2 regions of the Methylobacterium sp. 391_Methyba4 genome follow, and region 2 is predicted to be linked to the other one. Evidence: predicted binding sites of a transcription regulator. Region 2 holds the regulator's gene; the other holds the start of a gene.
The links. The regulator HrcA, encoded in region 2, represses chaperone genes, less so after heat shock. The targets are predictions, from matches to a motif close to GTTAGCACTCNCNNNNNGNGAGTGCTAAC.

Region 1: the regulator HrcA is predicted to act here: its motif matches at 2,988-3,016, upstream of groES (co-chaperone GroES).

Annotation. Positions count from the first base shown of each region.
Region 1 is NZ_CP121475.1:843,408-849,200, forward strand. It holds gene fae (5,6,7,8-tetrahydromethanopterin hydro-lyase) at 1-102, shown strand, start outside; gene P9K36_RS04040 (hypothetical protein) at 476-805, shown strand; gene groL (chaperonin GroEL) at 912-2,552, opposite strand; gene groES (co-chaperone GroES) at 2,627-2,917, opposite strand; gene P9K36_RS04055 (CorA family divalent cation transporter) at 3,131-4,117, shown strand; gene P9K36_RS04060 (PAS domain-containing methyl-accepting chemotaxis protein) at 4,324-5,784, shown strand.
Region 2 is NZ_CP121475.1:3,466,981-3,472,773, forward strand. It holds gene rdgB (RdgB/HAM1 family non-canonical purine NTP pyrophosphatase) at 1-53, opposite strand, end outside; gene rph (ribonuclease PH) at 50-763, opposite strand; gene hrcA (heat-inducible transcriptional repressor HrcA) at 931-1,986, shown strand; gene P9K36_RS16265 (methyl-accepting chemotaxis protein) at 2,000-3,997, opposite strand; gene P9K36_RS31035 (DUF1236 domain-containing protein) at 4,256-4,393, opposite strand; gene P9K36_RS31040 (hypothetical protein) at 4,382-5,182, shown strand; gene P9K36_RS16275 (MFS family transporter) at 5,285-5,793, shown strand, end outside.

The sequences.
Region 1 (5,793 bases), 2.6 Mb from region 2:
ACCAAGCTGTCGATCCAGCGCGCCGTCAACGGTGAGCCGAAGGCTTCGACGGTCACCGAGCAGCGCAACTCGGCGCAGCACCCCTTCGCCGCCAACGCTTAGATCGGGGACGGTCCTGGGCAGAGCGAGCCTCCGCCCGCACCGCGGGGCCTGCTCCAGCGACTGGCTTCGATCTTCCTTGGCCGATAGGTAAGCCTTTGAACGGGACGGCGAAAGCCGTCCCGTTTTTCGTTTGTCGCCCGCCACTCGAAACGCCGCGAGACGGGGCTTCGGGCGCCGGCGCGCTGGACGCGTCATGGTCGGCGCGCGCGACCGCGGACGCGCGGACTGAGCCCGAGACGTCGACCTCCCCTCGACCGCTGTGCGCCGTCGCGGCAGGGTAAGGCGCGGTCGCACCGGTGACGCGGCGGCGCCGCCGACGTCGCGGCTCCGCCGTTGATGTGGAAGAACTCCATCGCGGCGCGCGGATACTCTGTTGTCGCGGCCGCGCCAATCAGAGCCGCAAGGTCAGGTCATGCCAACAGCCGCCGAAGAATCCGGAGCCCTGCGCGATGATTGGATGCACGGCGGCCATCTGGTCCTCGCCGCGGATCCCGATCCGTCGGATCACGCGGCGATCCATGCCTGGATCCTCGACGTCATCGAGGGCGGCGGCGGAGACCCCGATCACGACGGTATCCGCGACCTGATCTACCACAGCCTGAACTTCGACATCCCTTTCCAGGCGACCGAGCGTGTCCGGCAATCCTTGATCGCCACTGTGCGAGCCCGCCTTCAGGCCCCGGCGTCGCGTCAAGGCCGCTGAGCCCGACCAGACTCCGCCGCGCGCGCCGAGCAGCCACGGCAGCGCCAAAAGAAAAGGGGCCGCCTCTCGGCGACCCCCTTCCTCCGTCATGCGCGGTGGCGTGGACTTAGAAGTCCATGCCGCCCATGCCGCCGCCCGGCATCGCCGGAGCAGGGCTGTCCTTCTTCGGGGCGTCGGCGACCATCGCCTCGGTGGTCACCAGCAGGCCGGCGACCGAGGCCGCGTCCTGCAGGGCGGTGCGCACCACCTTGGCCGGGTCGACGATGCCGGCCTGGATCATGTCGACGTACTCTTCGGTCTGGGCGTTGAAGCCGTAGGTCTCGGAGTCCGCCTTGTCGGTGATCTTGCCGACCACGATCGAGCCCTCGACGCCCGCGTTCTGGGCGATCTGGCGGATCGGGGCCTCGAGAGCCTTGAGGACGATCTTGATGCCGGCCTGGACGTCCGGAATGTCGGACTTCAGGGCAGCGACCGCCTTCTTGGCGCGCAGGAGCGCGGTGCCGCCGCCGGGGACGATGCCTTCCTCGACCGCCGCGCGGGTGGCGTTGAGGGCGTCGTCGACGCGGTCCTTCTTCTCCTTGACCTCGACCTCGGTCGCGCCGCCGACGCGGATCACCGCGACGCCGCCCGCGAGCTTGGCCAGACGCTCTTGGAGCTTCTCGCGGTCGTAGTCCGAGGTGGTCTCCTCGATCTGCGCCTTGATCTGGCTGATCCGGCCCTCGATGTCGGCCTTCTCGCCGACGCCGTCGATGATCGTGGTGTTCTCCTTCTCGATCCGCACGCGCTTGGCGCGGCCGAGCATCGGGAGCGTCACGTTCTCGAGCTTGATGCCGAGGTCCTCGGCGATCATCTGGCCCTTGGTCAGGATCGCGATGTCCTCGAGCATCGCCTTGCGGCGGTCACCGAAGCCCGGCGCCTTCACGGCCGCGACCTTCAGGCCGCCGCGGAGCTTGTTGACGACGAGCGTGGCGAGCGCCTCACCCTCGATGTCCTCGGCGATGATCAGGAGCGGCTTGCCGGTCTGGACCACGGCCTCGAGCACCGGCAGCATCGCCTGGAGCGAGGAGAGCTTCTTCTCGTGGATGAGGATGTAGGGATCCTCGAGCTCGGCGACCATCTTCTCCGCATTCGTGATGAAGTACGGGGACAGGTAGCCGCGGTCGAACTGCATGCCTTCGACGACGTCGAGCTCGGTCTCGGCGGTCTTGGCCTCCTCGACCGTGATGACGCCCTCGTTGCCCACCTTCTGCATGGCGTGGGCGATCATCTCGCCGATCTCCTTGTCGCCGTTGGCGGAGATCGTGCCGACCTGGGCGACCTCGTCGGAGGTCGAGACCTTCTTGGCGCGGGCGATGATGTCCTTCACCGCAGCCTGGGTGGCGAGGTCGATGCCGCGCTTCAGGTCCATCGGGTTGATGCCGGCGGCGACGTACTTGGCGCCCTCGCGGACGATGGCCTGGGCCAGCACGGTCGCGGTGGTGGTGCCGTCACCCGCGATGTCGTTGGTCTTCGAGGCCACTTCGCGCACCATCTGGGCGCCCATGTTCTCGAAGCGGTCGGCGAGCTCGATCTCCTTGGCGACGGTGACGCCGTCCTTGGTGATGCGCGGGGCGCCGAAGCTCTTCTCGATCACGACGTTGCGGCCCTTCGGGCCGAGCGTCACCTTCACCGCGTCTGCGAGGATGTCGACGCCGCGCAGCATCTTGTCGCGGGCGTCGGCGGAGAAACGAACGTCTTTCGCTGCCATTGTGTGCCTCTTATCTGGTTGGGTTGCGCCCCAAGACTATGGAAAGTCTCAAAGGGCGGTGAGAGGTGATCCGATCAGACGGCGACGACGCCCATGATGTCGGATTCCTTCATGATCAGGAGGTCCTGACCGTCGATCTTGACCTCGGTGCCGGACCACTTGCCGAACAGGACGCGGTCGCCGGCCTTGACGTCGAGCGGGTTGACGCGGCCCTGCTCGTCGCGGGCGCCGGGACCGACGGCGACGATCTCGCCTTCCTGCGGCTTCTCCTTGGCGGTGTCCGGGATGATGATGCCGCCCTTGGTCTTCTCCTCGCTCTCGATGCGACGGACGACCACGCGGTCGTGCAGCGGACGGAACTTCATGAGCTGCCCTCTTGCTTCAGGTCTGGAGTTGGCGTTGATGCGGCCGGCGGGACCGCTCGCGAACTCGACTGTTAGCACTCTGTCTCGGCGAGTGCCAAAGACGGCGGCGAGATAGGCTCGCTGCGGTTCCGAGTCAAGGCTGTCGCACCCCCGCGCGACGGTGCGATGACGCGCCGGCGGCCTTCCTTCTCGCCCCATGGATAATGCGCCGTCATGTTGAGCCTGCACGGACCCGAAGGCCCGGTGGCGTTGCAACCCGGCAGCCCGATCGCGCGCCATACGGTATGGCTCGACCTGAACGACCCGAGCCCGGAGGAAGCCAAAGCGGTCGAGGCGGCGACCGGTCTGCGCGTGCCGTCCCGGGCGGCGCTGTCGGAGGTCGAGACGTCGAGTCGCCTGCGCCGGGTGAAGGGCGGCCTGTCGCTCTCGACGCCGATGATCACCTTCGAGCAGAGCGCGTCGCAGGTGAAGCCGCTGGGCTTCCTGCTGACCAAGGACCACTTCGTCACGATCCGCTTTCACGACCTGCGCGCCTTCGACTCCTCCGCGAAGCGCATCGCGGAGGGCGATGGCAGCACGACCCCGAGCGAGATCTTCCTCGTCGTCCTGGAGGAGCTGGTCGACAGCCTCGCGGACGCCCTGGAGGACATGGGATCGGAACTCGACACGCTCTCGACCCGGATCTTCGACTTCGACGTCCGCGGTGCCGAGCGGCGGCGCCTGGAGAGCCCGCCGCCCCGGCGCCGCGACCTCGCCCTGCGCCGGATTCTGCGGGGCATCAGCAACCGCGGAAAGGTCCTGGGGAAGATCCGCGCCAGTCTGCTCGGGCTCGAACGGATCGTGCCGTTCGTCGCCGCAGCCTGCGACGGCATCGGCCTGCCGGAGGACGCGCGCTTCGAGACGATCAAGCGGGACATCGAATCCCTCGACGAGTTCGAGACGCGCCTCGCTGAGAACGTGCAGTTCCTGCTCGACGCGGCCCTCGGCCTCATCACCATCGAGCAGAACAACGTCTTCCGGGTGCTCACCGTCGTCTCGGTGGTCGGCGTCCCGCCAACCTTGATCGCGTCGATCTACGGCATGAACTTCAAGCACATGCCGGAGCTGGACTGGACTCTCGGCTATCCCTACGCGCTCGGCCTGATCCTTTTCAGCGCCATAGCGCCTATAGTATACTTTCGAATGCGCGGTTGGTTCTGATATTCAGACCGTTTTAACAGCACAAAAAGCGTCTCGCCAAGTGTTAGTGGCGCGGAAACCATCTACCCCGACCTCGAAGGCACTCCGTCATCGCGATCAAAAGTCTTCGATTGCCTGCCGCCAAACGGAGACCAGCATAACGCAGCAAGAAAGAGTTCATTAACGCTGCGATGCGATACCCGCGGGCGAGGAATGCGAGTGTCGAAATGTTCAACCGTACGACTTTCAACGAAGCCCAGGCCAAGATCGATGCCCTGGATCGTTCGCTCGCGATCATCGAGTTTTCGATGGACGGAAACGTCGTCCATGCGAACAAGAATTTCTTGAAGCTGATGAAGTATGATCTGCCGGATATTCAGAACCGGCACCACCGTCTCTTCGTGGATAGGGCTTATGCCGAGACCGCGGAGTATACGGAATTCTGGGACAAGCTGAAGGTCGGCCAGTACGTCACCGGCGAGTTCCTCCGCCTGGACAAGGACGGCAACTCGGTCTGGCTGGAGGCGACATACAATCCCGTCCTCGACGCCCGTGGCCGGCCCGTGAAGGTGGTCAAGTTCGCCTCGGACATCTCCGCCAAGAAGAAGGAGATCAACCGGCTCCTGACCATGATCGACAACGTTCCGGTGGCCGTCATGACGGCCGACCTCAAGAACGATTTCAAGATCGACTATATGAACGCCACCTCGCGCCGGACCCTCGGGACGATCGACCAGCATCTGCCGGTGAAAGTCGACGAGATGCTCGGCCGGTCGTTCGACATCTTCCACAAGAATCCGAGCCACCAGCGCACCATGCTGGCGGATGCGAGCCGGCTGCCGCACTCCACCAAGATCAAGGTCGGACCCGAGACCCTGAACCTGCGCGTCACGGCCGTGAACGACGAGAAGGGTCAGTATCTCGGGCCGATGCTGACCTGGGCCGTGGTCACCGCGCAGGTGAACATGGAGACCGATGTCAAGCGGGTGGTCGAGGCGGTGGGCTCGGCCATCCAGGAGATGCAGAACTCGGCCGAAGGGCTGATGCAGTCCGCCGAATCCGCACGGCACAAGGCCTCGTCGGTCGCGGCGAACTCCGAGCAGATGAACGGCGCGATCCAGGAGATTTCCGGTCAGGTCGGGCGCGTCTCGGAGCGCGCGCAGCAGATCGCCGCGCAGGCCGGGACCACGGACGCGACCATGCGCCAGCTCGCCGAGAATGCCCGCAAGGTCGACGCGGTGGTCAGCATGATCAAGTCGATCGCCGACCAGACCAATCTCCTGGCGCTGAATGCGACCATCGAGGCGGCGCGGGCGGGGGCCGCCGGCCGCGGCTTCGCGGTGGTGGCCTCCGAGGTCAAGGCGCTCGCAGAGCAGACCGCCAAGGCGACTGGCGAGATCACACAGCAGGTCTCGGCGATCCAGAGCGCCACCGGCGAGGCGGTGGGAGCGATCGAGATGATTACCGCGGCGGTGGGCGAGTTGTCCAAGCTGACCCTGGCGATGGCGAGCGCCGTCGAGGAGCAGGCGGTCTCCACCCACGAGATGGCGGGCAATATCGGCGGTGTTTCCGAGGCCGCCAATGCTACCGGTCAGCTCGCCCGGGCCGTCCAGGATGTCGCCGAGAGCCTCGCGGGCCACTCGGCAAGCCTGTCGGACAGCGTGACCCGGTTCATGAAGACGGCCTGAGGCCGGATC
Region 2 (5,793 bases):
TTGCCGGCATTGTGCGTGGCGATGACCACCTTCCCGGTCAGGCGGCGGCTCACGCGATGGCCTCCTTCTGCAGGGCGACCAGCCGCTCGGTGCCGGCGCGGGCGAGGCCGAGAAGTTCGAGAAGCTGCTCCTGGGTGAACGGCTCCATCTCGGCGGTGCCCTGCACCTCCACGATGCCGCCGCGCCCGGTCAGCACGAAATTGGCGTCGGTCTCGGCCGCGGAATCCTCGGCGTAATCGAGATCGAGGACCGGCATGCCCTTGTACAGGCCGCACGAGACGGCAGCGACATGGTCGCGCAGGGGATCGACCGAGATGATCGAGCGCGTCCGCATCCATGCGAAGCAATCGTGCAGCGCCACCCAGGCGCCGGTGATGGCGGCCGTCCGGGTGCCGCCATCGGCCTGGATGACGTCGCAATCGATCGTCACCTGACGCTCGCCCATGGCCGGCAGGTTCGTGACGGCCCGGAGGGACCGGCCGATCAGCCGCTGGATTTCCTGCGTTCGACCCGACGGCTTCCCGGAACCAACCTCGCGGCGGGTGCGTTCGTGCGTCGCACGCGGGAGCATGGCGTACTCCGCCGTGACCCAGCCCTTGCCCGATCCGCGCAGCCACGGGGGCGAACGCTCTTCGAGCGACGCGGTGCAGAGCACCCGGGTATTTCCGAAGCTGACGAGGCACGAGCCTTCTGCGTAGCGCGAAACCGCGCGCTCCAGGCTCACGGGCCGCAACTCGTCGGCGGCACGCTTGGAAGGCCGCATCGCGGGCCCCTTCTGTCGAGAGTGTCGAGGGCCGGGCTCTTAGGCCGCCGCGACATCACGGGCAAGCATCGCCATACGGATTGATCCGCGCGGGTCGGTTGCGCATGATCGGACCACAGGATGACCGCGTGACACACCCCAGTCCCAACTTTGCCAACGGCCAATCCATGCAGGCCCTCGCCGCCCTCAATGAGCGCGCCCGCGAGATCTTCCGGCAGATCGTCGAGAGCTATCTCACGACCGGCGAGCCGGTAGGCTCCCGGAATCTCGCTCGGATCCTCCCGATGGCGCTGTCGCCGGCCTCGATCCGGAACGTGATGGCGGATCTGGAGCATTCCGGCCTGATCTTCGCGCCGCATACCTCGGCCGGACGCCTCCCGACCGAACTCGGGCTGCGGTTCTTCGTCGACGCGATGCTGGAACTCGGCGACGTCAGCCAGGACGAGCAGGCGCGCATCGAGGCACAGATGCGGGCCGCAGCCTCGGGCCACACGTTCGATTCCGCCTTGGCCGAGGCCTCGACCATGCTGTCGGGCGTCTCGCGGGGGGCCGGCGTAGTGCTGACCACGAAGGCCAACGTCAATCTGAAGCACATCGAGTTCGTACGGCTCGATCCGGCCCGCGCCCTCGTCATCCTCGTCTCGGATGACGGCTCCGTCGAGAACCGCATCGTCGATCTGCCGCCCGGACTTCCGGCGGGTGCGCTTCAGGAGGCCACGAACTTCCTCAACGCGCGCCTGCAGGGCCGCACCCTGGGGTCGCTGCGCGCCGAGATCGAGGCCGGCCGCAAGGCCATGAAGCGCGAGCTCGACGCGATCACCGAACGCCTCGTCGATGCGGGGCTCGCAACGCCGGTGGGGCCGACGGAAGCGCGCCAATTGATCGTTCGCGGCCAGGCCAACCTGCTCGACGACCTGCGCGCGGTCGAGGATCTGGAGCGGATCCGCCTGCTGTTCAACGACCTGGAGACCCAGAAGGACGTCATCGACCTGCTGGCCCGTGCCGAGGGCGGCGAGGGCGTGCGTATCTTCATCGGCTCCGAGAACAAGCTGTTCTCCCTCTCGGGGTCATCGCTGATCGCGGCGCCGTTCCGCGACGGATCGCAGAAGATCGTCGGCGTGGTCGGGGTCATCGGTCCGACCCGCCTCAACTACGCGCGCATCGTGCCGATGGTGGATTATACGGCGCGGGTGGTGTCGAAGCTTCTGGACGGCGGCCGGTAGGTTCTGTCGGCCCTCAGGCCGCCCGAACCGAATCCAGGAATCGTGCGACCTCGACACCGAGGCGCGCGGAGTGCTGCGACAGATCCGATGCGGAGCCCAGGACCTGTCGCGCGGCCTCGCCCGTTTGCGCGGCGGCTCCGGCCACCCCGGCGATATTCACGGTCACGTCCGCGGTCCCGTCTGACGCCTGGGTCACGTTGCGGACGATCTCCTGCGTGGCCGCCCCCTGCTCCTCGACCGAGGCGGCGACGGCCGCGGCGACCGCGTTGATGTCCCGGATCCGCGTGACGATACCGTCGAGTGCCCGGGTGGCTTCGCCGGTGGAGCCCTGGACGCGCGCGATATGATCGTTGATCTCCTCGGTGGCGCGGGCGGTCTGCGCAGCCAGATCCTTCACTTCGGCCGCCACCACGGCGAAGCCGAGCCCGGCCTCGCCGGCCCGCGCGGCCTCGATGGTGGCGTTGAGGGCCAGCAGGTTGGTCTGCGCGGCGATCGAGGCGATCAGCCCGGCGGCGTCGCTGATCCGGGATACCGCCTCCGACAGCGCCTGCACGCGGTGTCCCGTCTCGTCGGCCTCGTCCACGGCCGTCCGGGCGAGGCGTGACGAGCCTGCGACCTGCCCGGCGATCTCGCGCACGCTCGCGCCGAGTTCTTCGGCCGCAACCGCGACGGTGCGGACGCTGGTCGAGGCTTGGTCGGCGGCCGCAGCGACGCTGCTGGATCGTGCCGCGGCCTGCGTGGCGGTGTTTGTCAGGGCTTGGGCGGTGGCGTGAAGCTCGGACGCCGCGGACGACACCGAACCGACGATCGTGCCCACGGCCTCTTCGAAACCATCGGCGAGCGCCGTCATGGCCCGCTTGCGCTCCGCTGCCGCCGCCGCCTCGGCCGAGCGCCGAGCCTCTTCCTGCTCACGTGCCTTCTGCGCCACAACGGCCTTGATACCCTCGACCGCCCGCCCGACCATCCCGATCTCGTCCCGGCGCCTGGCCTCGGCGATCACGGTATCGAGGTCGCCGAGGCTCATGCGCTGTAGGACTTCGACAAGTCGGTCTAGGGGATGTGCGACAGTCGCGGCCATCATCCGGCTGACAGTGACGGCCAGCAGAAGCAGCGTGATCGCGGTTGCGATGGCCAAGTTCTGCGCGAGGTGCGTGATGGGTGCGAACGCAGTGGCGTGGTCGACCGAAAGCGCGATGTACCAGTCGAGCGCCGGCGGCAGGTTTGGGACGCGTGCGAAGACCGTGCGGACGGACCGTCCCGCCTCGCGCGTGTCCGCCGCCCGACCGGCGGCGATGCCGGGAACCGGACCGTCGATCAGCTCCGACAGGGGCTTGCCGATGAACGCGGCCCGCGGGTGGATCAGGATCGTGCCAGCGCCCGACACCAGATAGGCATAACCGCCGTCACCCGGCGCGACCTCGGTAATCATCCGGGCAAGAGCCGAGACGTCGAAATCGCTTCCGACCACGCCGCCGAGACCGTGCGCCGCATCCTTCACCGGCGCCGCCGCCGTGATGATGAAGGTGCCGCGACTGGCGGAGATGTACGGCTCGGTCAGGATCGGGCCGTCCGTCGCGGCGGCCTCCTTGTACCACGGACGCTGACGCGGATCGTAACCCGGCGGAATCTCGGCCTTGGGCATCTTGGTGTAGAACCCGTCCGGACGCCCGAAGAAGCTGACGTAAAACGAGTCGCGGATGATGGGCGCGTCGAGCACACGATCCGTGTCCGACTCACGGCCGCCAGCGGTGATCTGCTGAGCCATCATCTGCGTCAGATCGAGCTTGCCGCGCAGCCAGTTGCCGACACTACGGGCGGCAGATCCGCTCAGGCTCGACATGCTGGCGTCGACGTCGCCCTGCAGGGTGCTGGACTGGGACAGGTACAGATAGGACGAACAGGCGACGAGGGCCGCCGATACGATCGCGAGAATCAGGAGTGTCGCGCGACCCGATATCCCGACGCGTCCACGGCGTGCCGCTCCAGAAAAGCCACCGATTTCAATCGACATGCACACCCCGATCTTCAGGAGTCGCGCCTGACGAGGCCTAATTCAAACCTAAACCGCGACCTGTGGCGTCTGTGTTCTTTTTATCAGATCGTGGATGGCATGGATCAGGACGTCGATCAGGCGCGACACCATTTCCCGCGCAAAGCCGGTCCGCGCCTTGTCGGGCGCGGACCGGATCGACGGTGATGATCGTGTGCTTCGCTTGCGCCGGTGTGTCGGCGGCCGGAAGAGCCGTTTCGACCGACGCGCGGCCAGGCGTTACGCCGGGATCACGTCCACGATCTCGTAGGTGTCGGGGTCGATGATCACGATGTCGTCGCGCACGAGGATGAACTCGTAGCCCTCGTATTCCGGCACGATCGAGATGATCGCCGGCGGCAGCCGGTGCAGGGTCACCGACCGCGGGATCGCGGTGCCGACCGCGAGACCGAAGGCCACGTCCCGGAGCGGCGACACGCCCAGGCGGGTGATCGAGCTGCGGAACTCGGTCCGCTGCCGGGTATCGAGGCGGCCGACCGCACCGCGAACGGCGCCGCCCTCGCGGGCGCCGGCACGTCCGCCCCGCTCGCCAGCCGGACCGCGGCCGCCCCGATCGGAGCCGGCTGCGTCGCGATTGCCGCGCTCGCCGCCGGCACCGGGTTCACGGGCACCGCGCTCGCCCCGGTCACCGGCATCGGGCTTCGCGGCCGGGCCGGCCCGACCGGACGATCCGTCGCGCTCGGCGGCGCCACCCGGGCGGCCCGGTCCCTCGGCACCGCGACCCGCCGGTCCACCCGGCTCGGCGCCGCGCGGACCGCCTTCGGCACCGCCAGGCCCGCGCATCGCGCCGCCGTCCGCGCCGCCGGCACCGCCCCGCATCCCGCCGCCAGCGCCGCCGCCAGCGCCGCCGCCACCGGCCGGACCGGCGCCCGCGCCGGCAGCTCCACCGGGGCCGCCGGGTCCGCCGCCGCCGGGGCCGCCCCCGCCGCCTGGGCCGCCCTGCGCGAATGCCGTTGCCGCTCCGGCCACGACGATGGCCGCCGCAACCGTGTCTCTCAGAATGCGCTTCATGGCCTCTCCTCCTGCGGCCGTCGGACCATCCTCGACGCCCATGCCGGCCCGCAACGGGCCTCGGGCCGAACCGTTCCGTCCCGCGGCGTCGTGGCCATGCGGCCGGTGACACCCGCGCGGGCTGTCCTCGGCTAAGTCCGCTCACGGTCTTGCGATCAGGCCCGTCACCTGTAACGTCGCGCCGCACCAAGTAGAGACCGGCCCAGGCCGGCATCGAGATTGATCGACGGAGACGCCATGTCCGCCTCGCGCGACGATACGATCGGTATCGCACCGAGCGCCCACGATGACGCCGCAGACCGCAAGCGCCGCATCTGGGCCATCGTCGGATCGTCCTCGGGCAATCTCGTCGAATGGTACGATTTCTACTGTTACGCGTTCTTCGCCCTCTACTTCGCGCCGGCCTTCTTTCCGAAGGGCGATTCCACCAGCCAGCTCCTCCAGACCGCGGGCATCTTCGCGGTCGGATTCTTCATGCGACCGGTCGGCGGCTGGCTGTTCGGGCGCATCGCCGATCGTGTCGGACGCCGGACCTCGATGGTCGTCTCGGTGCTGCTGATGTGCTTCGGCTCGCTGCTGATCGGCATCCTGCCGACCTACGAGCATGTCGGTACCCTGGCCCCGGTGCTGCTGCTCCTCGCCCGCATGCTCCAAGGCCTGTCCGTCGGCGGCGAATACGGCACCTCTGCAACCTACATGAGCGAAGTCGCGATCAAGGGCCGACGCGGCTTCTTCGCCTCCTTCCA